Regions from separate parts of the Micromonospora sp. A200 genome, predicted to be linked through region 1. Evidence: riboswitches for the same ligand, from Rfam matches in the RefSeq annotation. Region 1 holds a riboswitch; each other region holds the start of a gene.
What was found. A riboswitch is a leader RNA that binds a small molecule or an ion and turns the genes downstream of it on or off. The one in region 1 is predicted to bind cyclic di-AMP.
Positions count from the first base shown of each region.

Region 2: it holds a riboswitch for cyclic di-AMP, as region 1 does, so the genes downstream of both, M2302_RS05000 (transglycosylase family protein) here and M2302_RS17570 (C40 family peptidase) in region 1, are expected to answer to the same signal.
Region 3: it holds a riboswitch for cyclic di-AMP, as region 1 does, so the genes downstream of both, M2302_RS18760 (hypothetical protein) here and M2302_RS17570 (C40 family peptidase) in region 1, are expected to answer to the same signal.
Region 4: it holds a riboswitch for cyclic di-AMP, as region 1 does, so the genes downstream of both, M2302_RS09230 (C39 family peptidase) here and M2302_RS17570 (C40 family peptidase) in region 1, are expected to answer to the same signal.

Region 1 is NZ_JARXXY010000016.1:139,032-143,100, reverse strand. Features, by position in the region: gene M2302_RS17585 (zinc metalloprotease) at 1-620, shown strand, start outside; gene M2302_RS17580 (pyridoxamine 5'-phosphate oxidase family protein) at 685-1,251, opposite strand; gene dcd (dCTP deaminase) at 1,330-1,908, shown strand; gene M2302_RS17570 (C40 family peptidase) at 1,952-2,992, opposite strand; cyclic di-AMP (ydaO/yuaA leader) riboswitch at 3,005-3,141, opposite strand; gene M2302_RS17565 (C40 family peptidase) at 3,293-4,069, opposite strand, start outside.
Region 2 is NZ_JARXXY010000003.1:280,678-284,746, forward strand. Features, by position in the region: gene M2302_RS04990 (peptidoglycan-binding protein) at 1-744, opposite strand, end outside; gene M2302_RS04995 (hypothetical protein) at 746-871, opposite strand; cyclic di-AMP (ydaO/yuaA leader) riboswitch at 1,304-1,478, shown strand; gene M2302_RS05000 (transglycosylase family protein) at 1,477-2,151, shown strand; gene nhaA (Na+/H+ antiporter NhaA) at 2,463-3,791, shown strand; gene M2302_RS05010 (cation:proton antiporter) at 3,923-4,069, shown strand, end outside.
Region 3 is NZ_JARXXY010000018.1:50,173-54,241, reverse strand. Features, by position in the region: gene M2302_RS18770 (heavy metal translocating P-type ATPase) at 1-703, opposite strand, end outside; gene M2302_RS18765 (YibE/F family protein) at 1,022-2,362, shown strand; cyclic di-AMP (ydaO/yuaA leader) riboswitch at 2,529-2,659, shown strand; gene M2302_RS18760 (hypothetical protein) at 2,664-3,683, shown strand; gene M2302_RS18755 (carbonic anhydrase) at 3,748-4,069, opposite strand, start outside.
Region 4 is NZ_JARXXY010000007.1:95,273-99,341, reverse strand. Features, by position in the region: gene M2302_RS09245 (acyltransferase) at 1-49, shown strand, start outside; gene M2302_RS09240 (hypothetical protein) at 254-649, shown strand; gene M2302_RS09235 (hypothetical protein) at 802-1,560, shown strand; cyclic di-AMP (ydaO/yuaA leader) riboswitch at 1,864-2,004, shown strand; gene M2302_RS09230 (C39 family peptidase) at 2,241-3,065, shown strand; gene M2302_RS09225 (alpha/beta fold hydrolase) at 3,172-3,927, shown strand.

The sequences.
Region 1 (4,069 bases):
GCGGCAACATCCCGGACTCGATGATCACCTCGCAGATCAGCGTGCTGAACCAGGCCTACGCGGGTGCCACCGGCGGCGCGGCCACGGCCTTCGGCTTCCAACTGACGAAGATCAACCGGGTGACCAACCCGGCGTGGTACCCGATCGTCCAGGGCTCGTCGGCGGAGCGGTCGATGAAGACCTCCCTGCGCGAGGGCGGCAAGAACACGCTCAACGTCTACCTGGGCGAACTGAGCGACGACCTGCTCGGCTGGGCGACCTTCCCACAGCGGAAGCTGAACAGCATGGACGGCGTGGTCGTGCTGAGCGAGTCGCTGCCGGGCGGCACCGCCGCCAACTACAACCAGGGCGACACCGGCACCCACGAGGTCGGCCACTGGCTGAACCTCTACCACACCTTCCAGGGTGGATGCTCCGGCTCGGGTGACAGCGTCAGCGACACCCCGGCCGAGGCCTCGCCGGCGTTCCAGTGCCCGACCGGGCGGGACACCTGCACCACGGCCGGCCTGGACCCGATCACCAACTTCATGGACTACACCTACGACTCGTGCATGTACCAGTTCACCGCTGGTCAGGCGAGCCGCATGCTGACCGCGTGGAACGCGTACCGCGCGGCGTAACACCCCAGCAGACGCCGATGCCGGCTCCGTCGCTCCGACGGGGCCGGCATCGGCGTCTCGGCGGTCAGGCGGCGGGGCGGCGGGTGTCGAAACCGTGGCGGCCGCGGCGGGCCGGCCGCCGATCGGGTACGCCGGTAGCGTCGCCGCCGCGATGGGCGGCGACCGGATCAAGCCAGACCTGGACGGCCGAGGATCCGTGGCCCTCGCCGGGCTGGCCGAGCCCGCCCTGGTCACGGCGGGTCAGCATCGCCACGTCGACGCTGAACTCGAAGAGTCGCCAGTCGACCTGCGGCGCCGCCCGGCCGAGGCGGGCCACCCGGGCGACCCGGGCCGGGTCGGTGACCGGTTGCGCGCGACCGGCGACGTACGCCTCGTCGTCGGTCTCCTCCGGCGGGAACGAGTGCAACGCGTAGCGCCCGTCGCGTTCGAGGTCGCGCCGCTTGGGCGAGTCGACGACGAAGCAGAACAGACCCTCGTCGGTGATCACGGGGCAGACCGGGTGCACCCGGGGCCCACCGTCGGCGCGGACGGTGGCCAGGTAGCCGAAGCCCGGCCCGTACTGCTGCATGAGAAGGCGGATCCCGTCGGCGAGTCGGGGCTCGTCAGCGGCGAATTCGGACCAGGAAGCCATACGGACATCCTATCGAACATGTGTACGAACGCGTAGTCCGACACGCAGGTCACCCGGTCCGCTCGATATGGTGTGCCGATGCTGCTCTCCGACCGCGACCTGGTCTCCGAGATCAAGGCGGGCACGCTCGCGCTGGAGCCCTTCGAGCCCACGCTGGTGCAGCCGTCCAGCATCGATGTGCGGCTCGACAAGCTCTTCCGGGTCTTCAACAACCACCTGTACACGCACATCGACCCGGCGATCCAGCAGGACGAGCTCACCTCGATGGTCGAGGTGCCCGAGGGTGAGCCGTTCGTGCTGCACCCCGGCGAGTTCGTGCTCGCCTCCACGCTGGAGGTCATCTCGCTGGGCGACCAGCTCGCCGGGCGCCTGGAGGGCAAGTCCAGCCTTGGTCGGCTCGGCCTGCTCACCCACTCCACCGCCGGCTTCATCGACCCGGGCTTCTCCGGTCACGTGACGCTGGAGCTGTCGAACGTGGCGAACCTGCCGATCACGCTCTGGCCCGGGATGAAGATCGGCCAGCTCTGCATCTTCCGGCTCTCGTCGCCGGCCGAGCACCCGTACGGCTCCGCCGTCTACGGGTCGCGCTACCAGGGGCAGCGCGGGCCGACCCCGAGCCGCTCCTGGCAGAACTGGCGCACCTGGCCCACCCGCTGACGCCGGGCCGGGCCCCCGGAGCCTCCGGGAGCCCGGCGCGCGCTCAGCCCGGCCGGCCGTAGCTGTTGACCGGCCCGTCGTCGACCCGCTTCATCTTGACCGGCTGGCCCGCCTGGGAGGCGTGCACCACCCAGCCGCCGCCGACGTACATGCCGACGTGGTGCAGGTCGGCGTAGTAGAAGACCAGGTCGCCGGGGCGCAGGTCGGCGCGGCTGACCCGGGGGGTCACCTGGCGCTGCTGGCGGGCGTTGTGCGGCAGCGAGACACCGGCCTTCGCCCACGCCGCGAGCATCAGCCCGGAGCAGTCGTACGAGTTCGGGCCCTCGGCGCCCCAGACGTACGGCTTGCCGATCTGCGCGCAGGCGAACTTGACCGCCGTGCCGGCCGGGCCGCCGGGGTAGCCGGCTGGGCACGGGGCCGGGCGCAGCGCGCCCCCGCCACCGTTGCCGTACACCTTGAGCCGCAGTTTCTGCAGCCGGTCGATCTCGGCGTTGATCTGCTTCTTCTTCGCAGCCAGCTGGGCCTCGGTACGGGTCAGCTGGGCGACCATCTCGTCCAGCGGCGCCTTCTCCGCGGCCAGCTTGTCCCGCAGCTCCTTGACGACCCGCACGTCGCGCTGCTGGCGCTGGGCGAACCGGTCGAGCATTTCGAGCTGGTCGACCATTTCGGCGGGGGAGCTGCTGCCGAGCAGGGCGTTGACGGCGGAGACGTTCTCCCCCTTGTACGCCTCGGCGGCGAGGCCGGTGACCTGGTTCATCGCGAGGTCGACCTGGAGTTGCAGCGGCTCGATGCGCTTGGCCAGCGCGTCGGCCTGCCGGCGCTTGGCGGTCAGGTCCTGTCGGGTGGCGTTGTGCTGCTCGATGATCGGTTCGAGCCTGTTCCAGTCCTGGTCGATCTGCCGCTCGATCTCGGCGACCGAGGGGTCGGCGTGGGCCGCCGTGGCAGCGCCGGTCATTACGACGGCGGCACCGGCGAGGGCGGCGAGGACGGTGGTGAAGCGGGACCAGCGTGGGCGCGGCGCAGCCGTCAGCCGGGCGACCTGGGTCGACCGGTACGACGGTGGCCGCGGGGCATGGTGTGCCACCGGGCTCCGGGCTCCTTCTTCCGCGACCGCCTACCGGGTTAGCTGACGGGTTCGGGCGGGAAGGGAGCGCCCTACCGCAGTGGCTGCGGATTCACCCCGGCGTACCTGGGTCCCCGGCTCGCCCGGAGGCGACTCGGCGGTGTCGGCCACTGCCACCCGGGTTGGACGGACCTGTCGCGGCCGACGAAGGACCAGAGTAGAGACGACCGTTATCGATCCGCAACCCGCCATGCCGTGCCGGGTCCCCGAGATGCGAAACCCCCGGTCGGATGACCGGGGGTTCGCGGTGGTTCTGATCGGTCAGTACGGTCGCCGGAAGCCGGCGACCGGCATGTAGTTGATGCTGGTGACCTGGACCGGCTTACCGGTCCGGGGAGCGTGGACCATGATGTCGTTGCCCAGGTAGAGGCCCATGTGGTGCAGGTCGCTGAAGAAGAAGACCAGGTCACCGGGGCGCGCCTCGGAGCGCGGGATGGCCTTGCCCTCGTTCCACTGGGCGCCGGTGTGGTGGGTCAGGTAGATGCCGGCGGCCTTGTAGGCGTACTGGGTGAGGCCGGAGCAGTCGAACGAGTTCGGCCCGTCGGCACCCCAGACGTACGGGTCGCCGACCTGCTGGCAGGCCACCCGGATGGCGGTCTGCGCCTTGGCGCTCACCACACCGTTGATGGTCGGGCAGCCGGCCACCTTCACGGTGGTCTTCGGCATGGACGCCTGCAGCCGCTTGATCTCCGCGTTGATCTGCGTCTTCTTGGCCGCCAGATCCTTTTCCTGCTTGACCTCGGCGGCGATCAGCTCGTCGAGCTTGCGCTTCTGGTCGTCGTACTTGCGCCGGACGGCGAGGACGCCCTCCAACTCCTTGCGCTGGTGGGCGGCGAGACGGTCCAGCATGGTCAGCTGCTCGGCGAGCGTGCCGGGCTGGTTGCTGACCAGCAGCGCGCCGATTTCCTGCGACGGGCCGGTCATGTAGTAGCGGGAGGCCAGGTCGCCCACCCGGTTCATCGCCAGGTCGCTCTGCAGGGCCAGCGGCTGGATCTTCTTCTCCAGCTCGGCCGACTTCTTCCGGTTGACCTTCAGCTG
Region 2 (4,069 bases), on a different contig from region 1:
CTTCGCGCCGACGAACCGCTGGACGAAGGCCACGTCCCCGCCCTTGCTGCCGCGCCGCAGCGTCCGCGAGCCCGGTCTGCCCCCGGACACCGGTGTCGCCGGTCGCCCGCTGGGCACCGACGGGGCCGGCTTGACGGCCGCGCGCAGGGCAGCCACGGTACGCGGGCCGACCACCCCGTCGGCGTCGAGCTTCCGGGCGGTCTGGAACGACCGTACCCAGGCGGCCACGGCCGGCCCGAACACCCCGTCGGCCGTCAGCCGGGCCCCGAGGCGGTTGGCGACGGCCTGCAACTCCCGGACGTCGCCGCCCCGGCAGCCGGCGCGCAGCACCCGGTCGCCGAGCCGCGCCGTGGTGGCGGTGGCGATGCCCCACGGGTGGCGGCTGTCCTCCAGGCTCCGCTGGTGGCTGACGCTGACGTGCAGGTGCTTGTCGTGCGGGTTCGGCCCGGTGTACCGGGCCGGCCGGAAGCTGCGGGTACGGCTCCAGATCTTCCGGTCGTAGATGACGTACTGGGTGGACGGATGGCTGACGGCCTGCCGGACGACCAGCAGCGGGTCGATCCCGTCGACGTCTACGTCCACCGCGTTGACCGACTGGTCGTCACTGTCCGGATTGTGGTCCGAGCGGCGCGCCTGGTGACTGGCGTCGCCCAACCAGCCGTCGGACTTGCGGTCCCGCTGCGGCCATCGGGTGTCTATCTCCTCGCGCAGCACCCGCAGCGCGGGCGCCAGGTGCACGCCCATCTCACTCCTCCTCTTCCAGCGCGGCGGCCAGGTCGAAGTCGACCTCGTCGCCGGCCAGGCTCTCGGGGTCGTCGTCCTCGTCCAAGGTGGCGACGAGGTAGTCGGTGTCGATGCTGACGGTGTCCATGGAGGTCCTTCCTCTTGCGGATGGTCGGCCGCCGCGAACCGGGGCGGACCGTGCCGGCCAGGGCGCCGGCGCCCGGCATCCGACGCGTCGGCGCCGCGGCCGCGCTCTGCTCCTACCGTGCGAGTCGGCGGCCGGGCTGCCCAGACATGAGTCGCCAATCAGCGGCAACGCTGACCGTCCGGCGGCGCGGGCCGCCGATCGAGGCCGCCTGACCAGCGAAGACGGCGAGGCGACGGCACCTGATCCGCCGCTCGGAGCGAGGCTTTCGGCCCAGTCGTGACAGGTTCCCGACCAGCCCTTGTAGAGCACCGCCGACCAGCCCGCAACTCGAAGCAGGGAGCCGTCGCTCAGCCGGGTGAAGAACTTCACAAGAGGTGGGCAATCGCCCGAAACAGTTCCTAACGTCGTTCGTGTTCGCGATCGCGGACACCACGGCCGGTAACGCCTAATCCATGCCGCCGGCCGGCGGGACCTTTTCAGTGGGCATGGAGCGGGGGACCCACACGTTCCTCGGTGCACGTCACCTCGGGGTGAAGCCGCCCACGGGCGGCCGGGCTCCTCGGCCCGAACCCGACAGCTCACCTCGTCGGCGTGGAGGAATCCACATGGCAACTGAATACACCGCCCGTCACCGACGGGTCAGCTCGCGCCGCATCGCCGTCGGCACGCTCGCCGTCGGTGCGGTCACCGGGGTCGCCGCCGTCCTGGCGCCGGCGTCGCCGGCGAGCGCCGCCAGCGTCAACTGGGACGCGATCGCCCAGTGCGAGTCCGGCGGCAACTGGCACATCAACACCGGCAACGGCTACTACGGCGGCCTGCAGTTCTCGCAGAGCACCTGGTCCGGCTACGGCGGCAAGAAGTACGCCTCCCGCGCCGACCTGGCCAGCCGCGGCGAGCAGATCGCGATCGCCGAGAAGGTGCTCGACGGTCAGGGCATCGGTGCCTGGCCGACCTGCGGCAGGAAGGGTGGCTCCACCAAGAGCTACTCCACCACCTCCGAGAAGGCGGAGAAGTCGCAGAAGTCGCAGCGGCGCTCCGGCTCGTCGAAGGCCACCTCCACCGAGCGGTCCTCGCGGGAGCAGCACAGCACCCGCAGCCAGCGGCGCAGCGCGCCGGCCGGGACCGGCGACGTGTACGTGGTGCGGCCGGGTGACACCCTGTCGCAGATCGCCGACGCCCGGGACCTGGCCGGTGGCTGGCAGGCGCTGTACGAGCGCAACAAGCGCGTGGTCGGCGCCGACCCGGGGCTGATCTTCCCCGGTCAGAAGCTCAGCCTCTGACGCGTCACCGCCTCGCACGAGGGACAGACCGTAGCGACGCCCGGCCGGCCCGTTGCCGGCCGGGCGTCGAGGTCTGCCGTGGCGCACCGTCGGCCCGCTCGGCGCGGTGTCGCTCCGGACGCGCCGGGCGGTGCGCTACGGCCGGTCGGTCGCGCCACCGCCGGGTACCGGGAGCGTCCCGCGCCCGGTCGCGAGCACGGCCGACCGCGGAACCCGACGGGCCCGCCGCGGTGCCGGATAGGGTTGACCCCGGTGTGCCGGGAAGTCTGGTCGGCGATGGATGACGCGACCCCTGCCGACGAGGAGTTTCCGTGACCGACGCCACCCGGCGCCGTACCAGCCTGTTCGCCCGCCGCTCGTGGGGCGAGACCAGGCGCATCTCCGCCATCCTGCGCAAGGAGACCGTGGGCGGAGCGCTCCTGCTGGTCGGGGCCCTGCTGGCGCTGGTCTGGTCGAACTCGCCCTGGGCGGACAGCTACCGGTCGCTGCGGGACTTCCAGGTCGGCCCGGCGTCCCTGCACCTCGACCTCAGCCTGGCCACCTGGGCTGCCGACGGCCTGTTGGCGATCTTCTTCTTCGTCGCCGGCCTGGAGCTCAAGCGCGAGTTCGTCGCCGGCGACCTGCGTGATCCGCGTCGCGCCGCGGTGCCGGTCGCGGCGGCCGTCGGTGGGGTGCTCCTGCCCGCCGCCCTCTACTACGTCATCGCCGCCGGCGCGGGCGAGGGCGCGGCCAAGGGCTGGGCCATCCCGACCGCGACCGACATCGCCTTCGCGCTGGCGGTGCTCGCCGTGGTGGGCCGCCTCCTGCCGTCCGCGCTGCGGACCTTCCTGCTCACCCTGGCCGTCGTCGACGACCTGCTGGCGATCGTCATCATCGCGGTCTTCTACACCAGCGACCTGTCGGTCGCGCCGCTGCTGGGCGCCCTGGTGCCGCTGGCGCTGTTCGGGTTGCTGGTGCAACGCCGCGTCCGGTCCTGGTGGCTGCTGCTGCCGCTGGCCGCGGTGACCTGGACGCTGATGCACGAGTCGGGCGTGCACGCCACCGTGGCGGGGGTCCTGTTGGCGTTCACGGTTCCGGTGATCCGTAGCGAGGCCGCCGGTGGGCCGGACGCGGGACCGGGTCTGGCCGAGCACTTCGAGCACCGGTTCCGCCCGATCTCCGCCGGGGTGGCGGTGCCGGTCTTCGCGTTCCTGTCCGCCGGTGTCACCATCGGTGGTGTCGCCGGCCTGGCGTCCGCCCTGACCGACCGGGTGGCGGTCGGCATCGTGGTCGGCCTGCTCGTCGGCAAGCCGGTCGGCATCATGGCCGCCACCTGGCTGGTCTCCCGGTTCACCCGCGCCGACCTGGACGAGGGCCTCAACTGGCTCGACGTGCTCGGCCTGGCGCTGCTCGGCGGGATCGGCTTCACCGTGTCGCTGCTCATCGGCGAGCTGGCCTTCGGCCTGGGCAGCGAACGCGACGGCCACGTGAAGGTCGCCGTACTCGCCGGGTCCCTGCTCGCGGCGCTGCTCGCGACGGTCATCCTCCGCGCCCGCACCCGCCTGTACCGGCGGGTGCACGAGCTGGAGACCGTCGACCGTGACCGGGACGGCATTCCGGACGTCTACGAGCGGCAGACCGACGGCGCCGCTGGTCGCTGAGCTCACCGTACGAAACCGCTGCCGTCGGTCACCGGGTGGCCGGCGGTGCGGGTCCACCCGCTGGCGTCCGGTGGTTATGATCACCGGGATCCGTGGAGCGCCGGGAAGTCTGGTCGGCACCTCGACCAACCATGTCTCGCGGAGGTCCACCCGTGCTGCTGCTCTCCTTCGCCGCCGTCCTGCTGGCCGCCGTGCTCGTGTCGGCGCTGGCCCACCGCACCATCCTCTCCACGGCGGCGCTGTTCCTGGTCGCCGGGTTCGTTCTCGGCGAGGACACC
Region 3 (4,069 bases), on a different contig from region 1:
CGACGGTGCCGGCCACCACCCGGTCCCCGACCGCCCGGGAGACCGGGCGGGACTCGCCGGTGACCATCGACTCGTCCAGCTCGGCGGCCCCGTCGACGATCCGCCCGTCGGCCGGCACCCGGCCACCGGGGCGGACCAGCACCACGTCGGCCACCCGCAGGTCGCTCACCGGCACCCGTTCGGTGCCGCCCTGCGGCCCGACCCGCTCGGCGTCGTCGGGGAGCAGCGCGGCCAGCGCCGCGAGGGCGCCCCGCGCCTGCCCGACGGCCTTCATCTCCTGCCAGTGCCCGAGCAGCATGATGGTGACCAGGGCGGCCAGCTCCCACCAGAAGTCCAGCTCGAAGGCGCCGAGGCTGGTGGCGAGCGAGGCGGCGTACGCGACGCTGATCGCCATCCCGATCAGCAGCATCATGCCCGGGGCCCGGTCGCGCACCTCGCGCACCGCGCCGAGGAGGAACGGCCAGCCGCCCCACCAGAAGACCACCGAGCCGAGCACCGGCCCGACCAGGGACCGGCCGGGCAACTCCAGCGAGTAACCGAACCACTCCATCACCATGTGGCTGGTGGCGACCACGGGCAGGGTCAGCGCCAGGCAGAGCCAGAAGCGGCGGCGGAACATCTCCGGGTCGTGGCCGGCGTGCCGGTCGTGCCCCCGGTGTCGGTCCGACCCCGGGGGCCGGGCCGGGCCGGCGTGCTGGTCCATGCCCCCACGATGCCCGGTGGGCGCGCTGCCGATGTCGCGAACCGGGCGGACCCGCACCGAACCTGGCTACGATTCACCGGCCATGACTCGCCATCCGCCGCAGCTGCCGCCGGCCCGCGTACCGCGCCGGGCTCGGCCGCCGTGGGCGACCGCCCGGGCGGGTCGCCACGCCGGGCGACCGAGCCGTCCGGTCACGCTGGGTGACCCCGCCGGCACCCAGGGCCCACCCCCGGGTACGCGGCCCGCCACGCGCGTCCCGCCGGTGAACCGAACGGCCGGCTGACACGTACCCCGCCCTGGATCGTTGGGAGACTCGCAATGGGCGCCGACCACACCCGTCCCGCTCCGTCCGCCCCACCGGGGGTGCGGCGGATCCTCGTCGCGACGGTGGTCCCGCTGTTCGTCGTCACGGTGATCGCCGCCCTGGTGCTGTGGCCGCGCGACTCGCGGCAGGCCGACGGCAGCGCCGAGCCGGCACGCCACCACGGCACGGTGACCCGGGTGGTGACCGAACCCTGCCCGCCGACCCCGGAGGCGCCGCCCGGCGCGGCCGAGGGACCGTGCGGGACCGTGACGGTCCGGGTCGAGCAGGGCCCGGACAGCGGCCAGCAGGTGGAGACTCCGGTGCCCGCCGGCCCGGGCGCGCCCACCGTCGCGGTCGGCGACGAGGTGGTGCTGGTCCAGCTCACCGACCCGGCCGACCCCACCGCCACCAGCTACCAGATCGCCGAACACCAGCGGGGCAAGCCCCTGGTGTGGCTGGTGGCGCTCTTCGCGGCGGCGATCGTGGCGTTCGGCCGGCTGCGCGGGCTGGCCGCATTGGCCGGGCTGGGCGCCAGCTTCGCCATCCTGCTGACCTTCGTCGTACCCGGCATCGCGGCGGGCGGCTCGCCGCTGCTGATCGCGATCACCGGCTCGGCGCTGATCATGTTCGTGGTGCTGTACCTGACCCACGGCATCACCGCGCAGACCTCGGTGGCGGTCCTCGGCACCCTCGGCAGCCTGGTGCTGACCGGACTGCTCGGCAGCCTGGCCACCGCCGCCACCCACCTGACCGGGTTCGGCAGCGAGGAGGCCACCACGCTGTCGCTGTACCAGGGTGACGTCGACCTGCACGGGCTGCTGCTGGCCGGCATCATCATCGGCTCGCTCGGCGTGCTCGACGACGTCACCGTCACCCAGGCCGCCACCGTCACCGAACTGGCGCACGCCAACCCCGGACTGTCCCGGACGCAGCTCTACCGGGCCGCCACCCGGGTCGGCCGGGCGCACATCGCCTCCACGGTGAACACCATCGTGCTCGCGTACGCGGGCGCCTCGCTGCCGCTGCTGCTCCTGCTCACCGCCGACAGCCGTCCGGTGAGCCAGATCCTCACCAGCGAGTTCCTGGCCCAGGAGATCGTCCGCAGCGCGGTGGCGACGCTCGGCCTGATCGCCGCCGTCCCACTGACCACCGCGCTGGCCGCGCTGGTCGCCACCGCCGGTCGTGGCCCGGCCGACGATCCGGCCCGGGACACCGGGCCGGCACCCACTCCCCGCCCCTCCGCCGACCGGGACGCGGCGCTCGAGGCGCTGAGCGCGTCGCGTCCCGGCGGACCGTCCACCCCGGCCCCCGCACGGTGGCCCGACCCGGAAAGGAGCACGGACACCGCATGGTGAGACTCCGCTGCGTGACCGACGCGGACGCGGAACCTGACGAACGCGTCACTCGTCACGCTTCGCTACGACGAAATAACGCTTTTAGTCGGGTTCTGGACGTAGATCCCCGGTACGACTCTCGGGTAACCTCGCTGCCGGTCACCGCCGAAGGCGCGCAGCGGCGCCTGCGGTGCCGCCGCCCAATCGCCGCGAGGCGAGCCGGGGAACCAGGTACATGGGGTGAATCCGCGCGAGCGGTAGGGGCCACTTCCGTCCCGAACCCGTCAGCTAACCCGGTCGGCGGTCGACGGAAGGGAACACTGTGACGGCACCCCTGCGCCGCTGGTTGACTCCGGTGGTGGCCGTGTTCGCCGCGCTGGCCATCCTCGGCGGGCCGACAGCCGCGATCGCCGCGCCCTCGACCCCCACCCCCTCCGGGCACGAGGAGGACGGCGAGCCCAAGCTGCTCACCGACGTCATCGAGCTGCGCAACCGCGAGTACTCGAAGGCGAAGAGGCAGCTGGAGAAGTCCAAGAAGCGCCAGCAGCAGCTCGCGCTGGAGGTGCAACGCGCGCAGGACGAGCTGGCGGCGTTGCAGCCGACGGTCTCGCAGATCGCGGCGCAGTCGTACCGGACCGGCCGGATCGGCGCGGTGGCGATGCTGCTGGAGAGCGACGCGCCCGACTCGTTCGTCCGGCGCGCCGCCGCCCTGGACGAGCTGAACATGGTCAACGCGCAGAAGCTGGCCAAGGTGACCGCCGCCAAGAACCGCGCGGAGCAGGCCAAGCTGGCGCTGGACGCCGAGGTGCGTGAGCAGCAGAAGCTCACCAACGACATGGCCCGGGAGAGCCGGGAGGCGGAGAAGGCCCTCCAGCTGGTCGGCGGCCGGGGCTTCACCGGCGGCCTGGTCGACGCGACCTCGCCGGTCGCCCGGATCGGCCCCGGCCGGACGGCCGACGGCGGCTGGCGTTCCGAGTCGCGCACCGAGAACGACCCGACCACCTCCGGCACCATCACGCCACGCACCCTGCACGCGTACAAGGAGGTCCGGCGGGTCGGCTTCAACCGGTTCGCGGGCTGCTACCGGCCCGGTGGGCCGTGGGACCACCCGAAGGGCAAGGCCTGCGACTGGTCGTTGCAGCGGAGCGGCTTCGCGCCCTGGCACAACAACGACACCCGGATGTACGGCAACAACCTCGCCGCGTTCCTGATCCGCAACGCCGACCGGCTCGGCATCTACTACGTGATCTGGAACCGGCAGATCTGGTTCCCGGCGACCGGGTGGAAGTCGTACAGCGGACCGTCGAACCACACCGACCACGTGCACATGTCGATGCTGTAGCCCGCGACGCGTACCGAACGAGGGCCGTCCCCGGTGGGGGCGGCCCTCGTCGCGTGCGGGGGTTTCAGCCGGCGACGGCGGTCGCCCGATCGCCGGTCTGGGCCGGCACGACGCTCGGCACCGCAGCCACCGTCCGCACCTCACCGGCGGCCAGCCGGTACGACATGCCGACCACCGCGCACCGCCCCTCGGCGACCGCGGCGGCCAGTACGGCGGAGTTGCCCAGCAGCGCCTCGACGGTGTGCGCGATGTGGATGTCGACGATCCCGTCGACGTCGTCGACGCCCTGCTCCGTGGCCCGTCGGAGGCTGGGCGCCACCGCGTCCACCACCGCCCGCAGGTGCCCGACCGGCGGCGTGCCGGTCCGCGCGGCGTCCCGGGCGGCC
Region 4 (4,069 bases), on a different contig from region 1:
GCCGGCCGGCCGACCCATCGAGTACGCGGGCCCGCGCGACCCCCACTGACCCCACGTCCACCCTGGCCGACGCCCGGTCCGGTCCGGTTCCCGTGCCCCTCGCGCGGTTTGCGGCGTGTCGCGGTGACGTTCGTCGCGGAGGGCGCGACACGCCGCAAACGGGCGGACGCTCGTCGCGACGCACGTTGGTGAGCGCCGCGCCGACACGCCCGGCGACGCTGCGATCACCCGGCATCGGCGGTAGCGTGGTGCCGTGCTCCCGGTCCCGCTCACCAGTCCTCTGTGGTGGGTGGCGCGCTGGAGTTCCCGGCTGCTGACCGGCCTCGCCCTGGCGGTCGCGCTCTCCGTCGGCGGTCCGGCCGTGCCGGACGCCGGCCCGCTCTCCGCCGCCCCCAGCCAGGCCGGCGCCCCAGTCCTCGCCGATCTGGCGGTGCCCGACGGGTCCGCGGTCCGCGCGGCCGCCGTCCCCGCCGTGACGCTCGCCGTCGGCAACGACCAGAGCGAGGGCCGCGCATTCGTCGCCCCGCCCGCTCCGGTCACCTCGATCGACCCGGTGGGCCGGCCGGCCCATGCGGTCACCGCGCCGCTGCTGCCCCTGACCGGGCAGGCCGCCGGCACGACCGGTCCCCGCGCCCCGCCGGTCGGCTGACCGCCACGCGGGGCCACCCGCGACCGCGCCTTCGAGAACCTCACCACCGCACCCGCCCCCCGGCACGCGGCGCCGCCCCGGCCTCGCCCCGTCGCTCCCCGGGCCGGTGTGGAACTCCTCTTTCCGCATCCCGCTTCCGGGAGGTGCCCACCGTGAACACCGTCCTCTACCAGTTCCTCGTCGAGGTCCCGACCGCCGCCGCCATCTGGTCGGCCCTGCTCGTGCTCGCCCTGACCGTGCTCACCGTGCTGGTCGCCCGCCCCGAGCGGGACCCGGCCCCCGGCGAGCCGGTCGTCGACCCGGCCGTCGACCCCGAGACTGAGCTGGCGGACCTGCGCCGGTACGCCGAGGAGGTCGCCGTCGCGGCGGCGGGCGCCGCCCAGACCGCGCGCCGGTGGCGGGACGCCTGGCTGGCCGCCCAGGAGGAGGTGGACCGGGCCTGGGCGGAGTACGACGAGGCGGAGACCGCCGCCCGCCGGTTCACCGGCGCCGCCGCGCTGCCCGCCCCGCGTACCCCGCGTACGCCGGCCGAGTACGCGGGCCGGGAGCGCTGGCTGCACCAGGCGGCGGTGGCGGCGCACTGGCGCGGCGAGCTGCCGGTGGAGCGGCTGCGGGACGTCTTCGCGCACCGGGACGGTTGGGACCCCCGGCGGCACCCCGTCGAGCAGGAGGTGCTGCTGGCCCGGTCGGTACGCGACGGCCGGCGGGACGCGTACCGGGCGGCGGCCGGGCGGGAGCGGTCGGCGTGGCGGGACGCGGAACTGGCCGCCGAGGCGGCCCGCACGCTCGCCGTCGAGGCGTACGCGGCGGCGGAGCGGCTGCGTCCGGCGCGGCTGCCCGCCCAGCGGACGGCGACGGCGACGGCGCGGACCGCGCTCGCGGCGCGGTGGCGGCCGGCCCGGGTGGGCTGAGGACGCGACCAAATTGTTACCCGTATTTCCGTGAGTCGCGTCACGGCAATCGAGAAACCGGTCATCCGGTCACAGCCGGTGACATCGATCCCGACGATCGGCAGGGTTTGCCGCCGCGCTGTCCGGTTGTCGCCCGGCGGTCCCGGAACAACCGCCTGTCCCATTGAGTGACGTCAGTGCCGAACTGTACGGCAAATTTGTCGCCCTGATCATGTTTACGCAGCTGGTGGCGCTTGGCCGACACGTGACCGACCAGTAGTGTCGCCCGGGTCCGGTGCGGTTTCCGATCGCAAGAGGCGACGCCGCGCCGACCCGCTCAATCGTGATTCCACGAACCGGGGACCCATGCACGTCCGGGGTGAATCCGCGGGCCACGGCCCGTGGTAGGGCGCTCTTCCCGCCCGAATCCGTCAGCTAACCCGGTAGGCGGTGTCGGAAGGAGTTCCCACTTTTGCTGCCCCCTCGCATTCCTCGGCTCTCTCTCCACCTCGGTACCGGGGTGTTCGTGCCGGTCCGCCGCGCCCTCGCGCGCTGATCCCGGCCCCACCCCGCCGCCCGGCCACTGACCGGGCGCACCCCCGCCGAGCGGCCTCGCACACCGGTTCTGACACCGCGCGTGACGTCCCGTCACGCGCCGGTCCGGCACGCCGCTCCCGCCCTCGTACCGTGGAGGAAAACACGTGAAGCACCCCCTGAAGCGGCAGCTGCGACGCCTGGCCACCGAACGGTCGTACCAGTTGGTCGCCGGCTCGGCCGCCGCGCTCGTGCTCGTCTCCGGCGCCAGCACCCTGCTCGCCGACGAGGCGCCCGCCCGCCAGCAGACCTCGGCCGCGGTCGCCGAGGTGGCACCCCGGCTGGACGACGTCGCGACCCGCAGCCAGGCCCGCGTCGCCGCCCCGTCCGCCAGCCCGTCGCCCTCGGCCAGCCCTTCGCCGTCGGCGAGCGCCACCAAGGCCAAGGCGGACCCGGACCTGACCCGCAAGGCGGCCCCCAAGCCGCCGTCGACCAAGGTCCTCCGCTACGACTACCAGGCGCAGACCACCTTCTACAACTGCGGTCCGGCGGCGGTGCGCAACGCGCTGAGCGCGACCGGCATCGAGCGGACCCAGTACGAGCTGGAGGGCCCGCTCGGCACCACCGAGATGGGCACCAACTCCGCGCTGGACACCACCCGGGTGCTGAACCAGTCGGTCAAGGGCGACCCGTACCGGACCCGGATGTTCCGGGGCACCCCCAGCTCCGCGCAGATCGACCGGCTCCAGGCCGACGTGGTCGCGGCGATCACCGACGGCCGGGGCGTCGTGGCGAACATCGCCGGCACCGCCACCGACACCGACGGCGGCTGGCACTCCTTCCCGGGCGGCCACTACATCGCGGTGGTCGGCTACAAGAACGACGGCCGGACGGTCCGGATCGCCGACTCGGCGAACCCGAGCCTGCCGTCGTACTGGATGAGCACCATCGACCTGGCGAACTGGATCGCCACCCGCGGCTACTCCGCCTGATCCATACCGTCGCTCGGCCGGGCACCGGCTCCCCTCGGGGGCCGGTGCCCGTCGCCGTTGGCGCGGGTCTCGCGCGGCGGAACCGGGCGGTGGCACACTGCGGCCCATGACCGACGACTCGGGTACCCGCCGGCTGCTGGTGCTGCTGCACGGGATGGGCGCCACCGGCGACGTGTGGTTGCCCTGGGCGCCGCTGCTGGAACACCGCTGGCCGGGCCGCTGGTTGGCGCCGGACCTGGCCGGCCACGGCTTCTCGCCGCCGCTGCCCGGGTACTCCTTCGCCGGGTTCGCGAAGCAGGTCGCGGCGGGGCTCGGCCCGGTTGCCGAGGGGGCCCGGCCGGGTGACCGGCTGGTCGTCCTCGGCCACTCCCTCGGCGGGGTGGTCGCGCTGGCGCTGGCCGCCCGCGCCGCCGGGCTCCCGGTGGACGCGGTGGTCGGGCTGGGCATCAAGGCGGTCTGGTCGCCGGCCGAGCTGGCCCGGGCGCGCGAGCTGGCGGAGCGCCCGGTGACCTGGTTTGCCACCCGGGACGAGGCGGCCCGCCGCTACCTGAAGGTGGCCGGCCTGGGCGGGCTCTTCGCGCCGGAGCACCCGGTGGTCGACGCGGGGCTGCGTGCCGAGGACGGCCGCTGGCGGCTGGCCATGGACCCGGCCGCCTTCGCGGTGGGCGCGCCGGAGCTGCCGGCCCTGCTGGCCGCCACCGACGTCCCGGTGCTGCTGGCCCGGGGCGAGCACGACCCGATGGTCAGCGACGCGCAACTCGCCGAGCTGGGCGTGCCGGTGGCGACCCTGCCCGGCCTCGGCCACAACGCGCACGTGGAGGACCCGGCGGCGGTGCTGGCCCTGCTCGACCCGTACCTGTGACCGGTTGCGGACGGCGGGCGTCGCCGCCGTGGGTGGCACGCGACTAGGGACTACCTGCCGACCCGGAGGTTCGAGCTCGTCGTCCACACCGGACGTTGCCACGGCGCTTGGTGTACCGCAGGACGTTGTCCGCCACTGACCG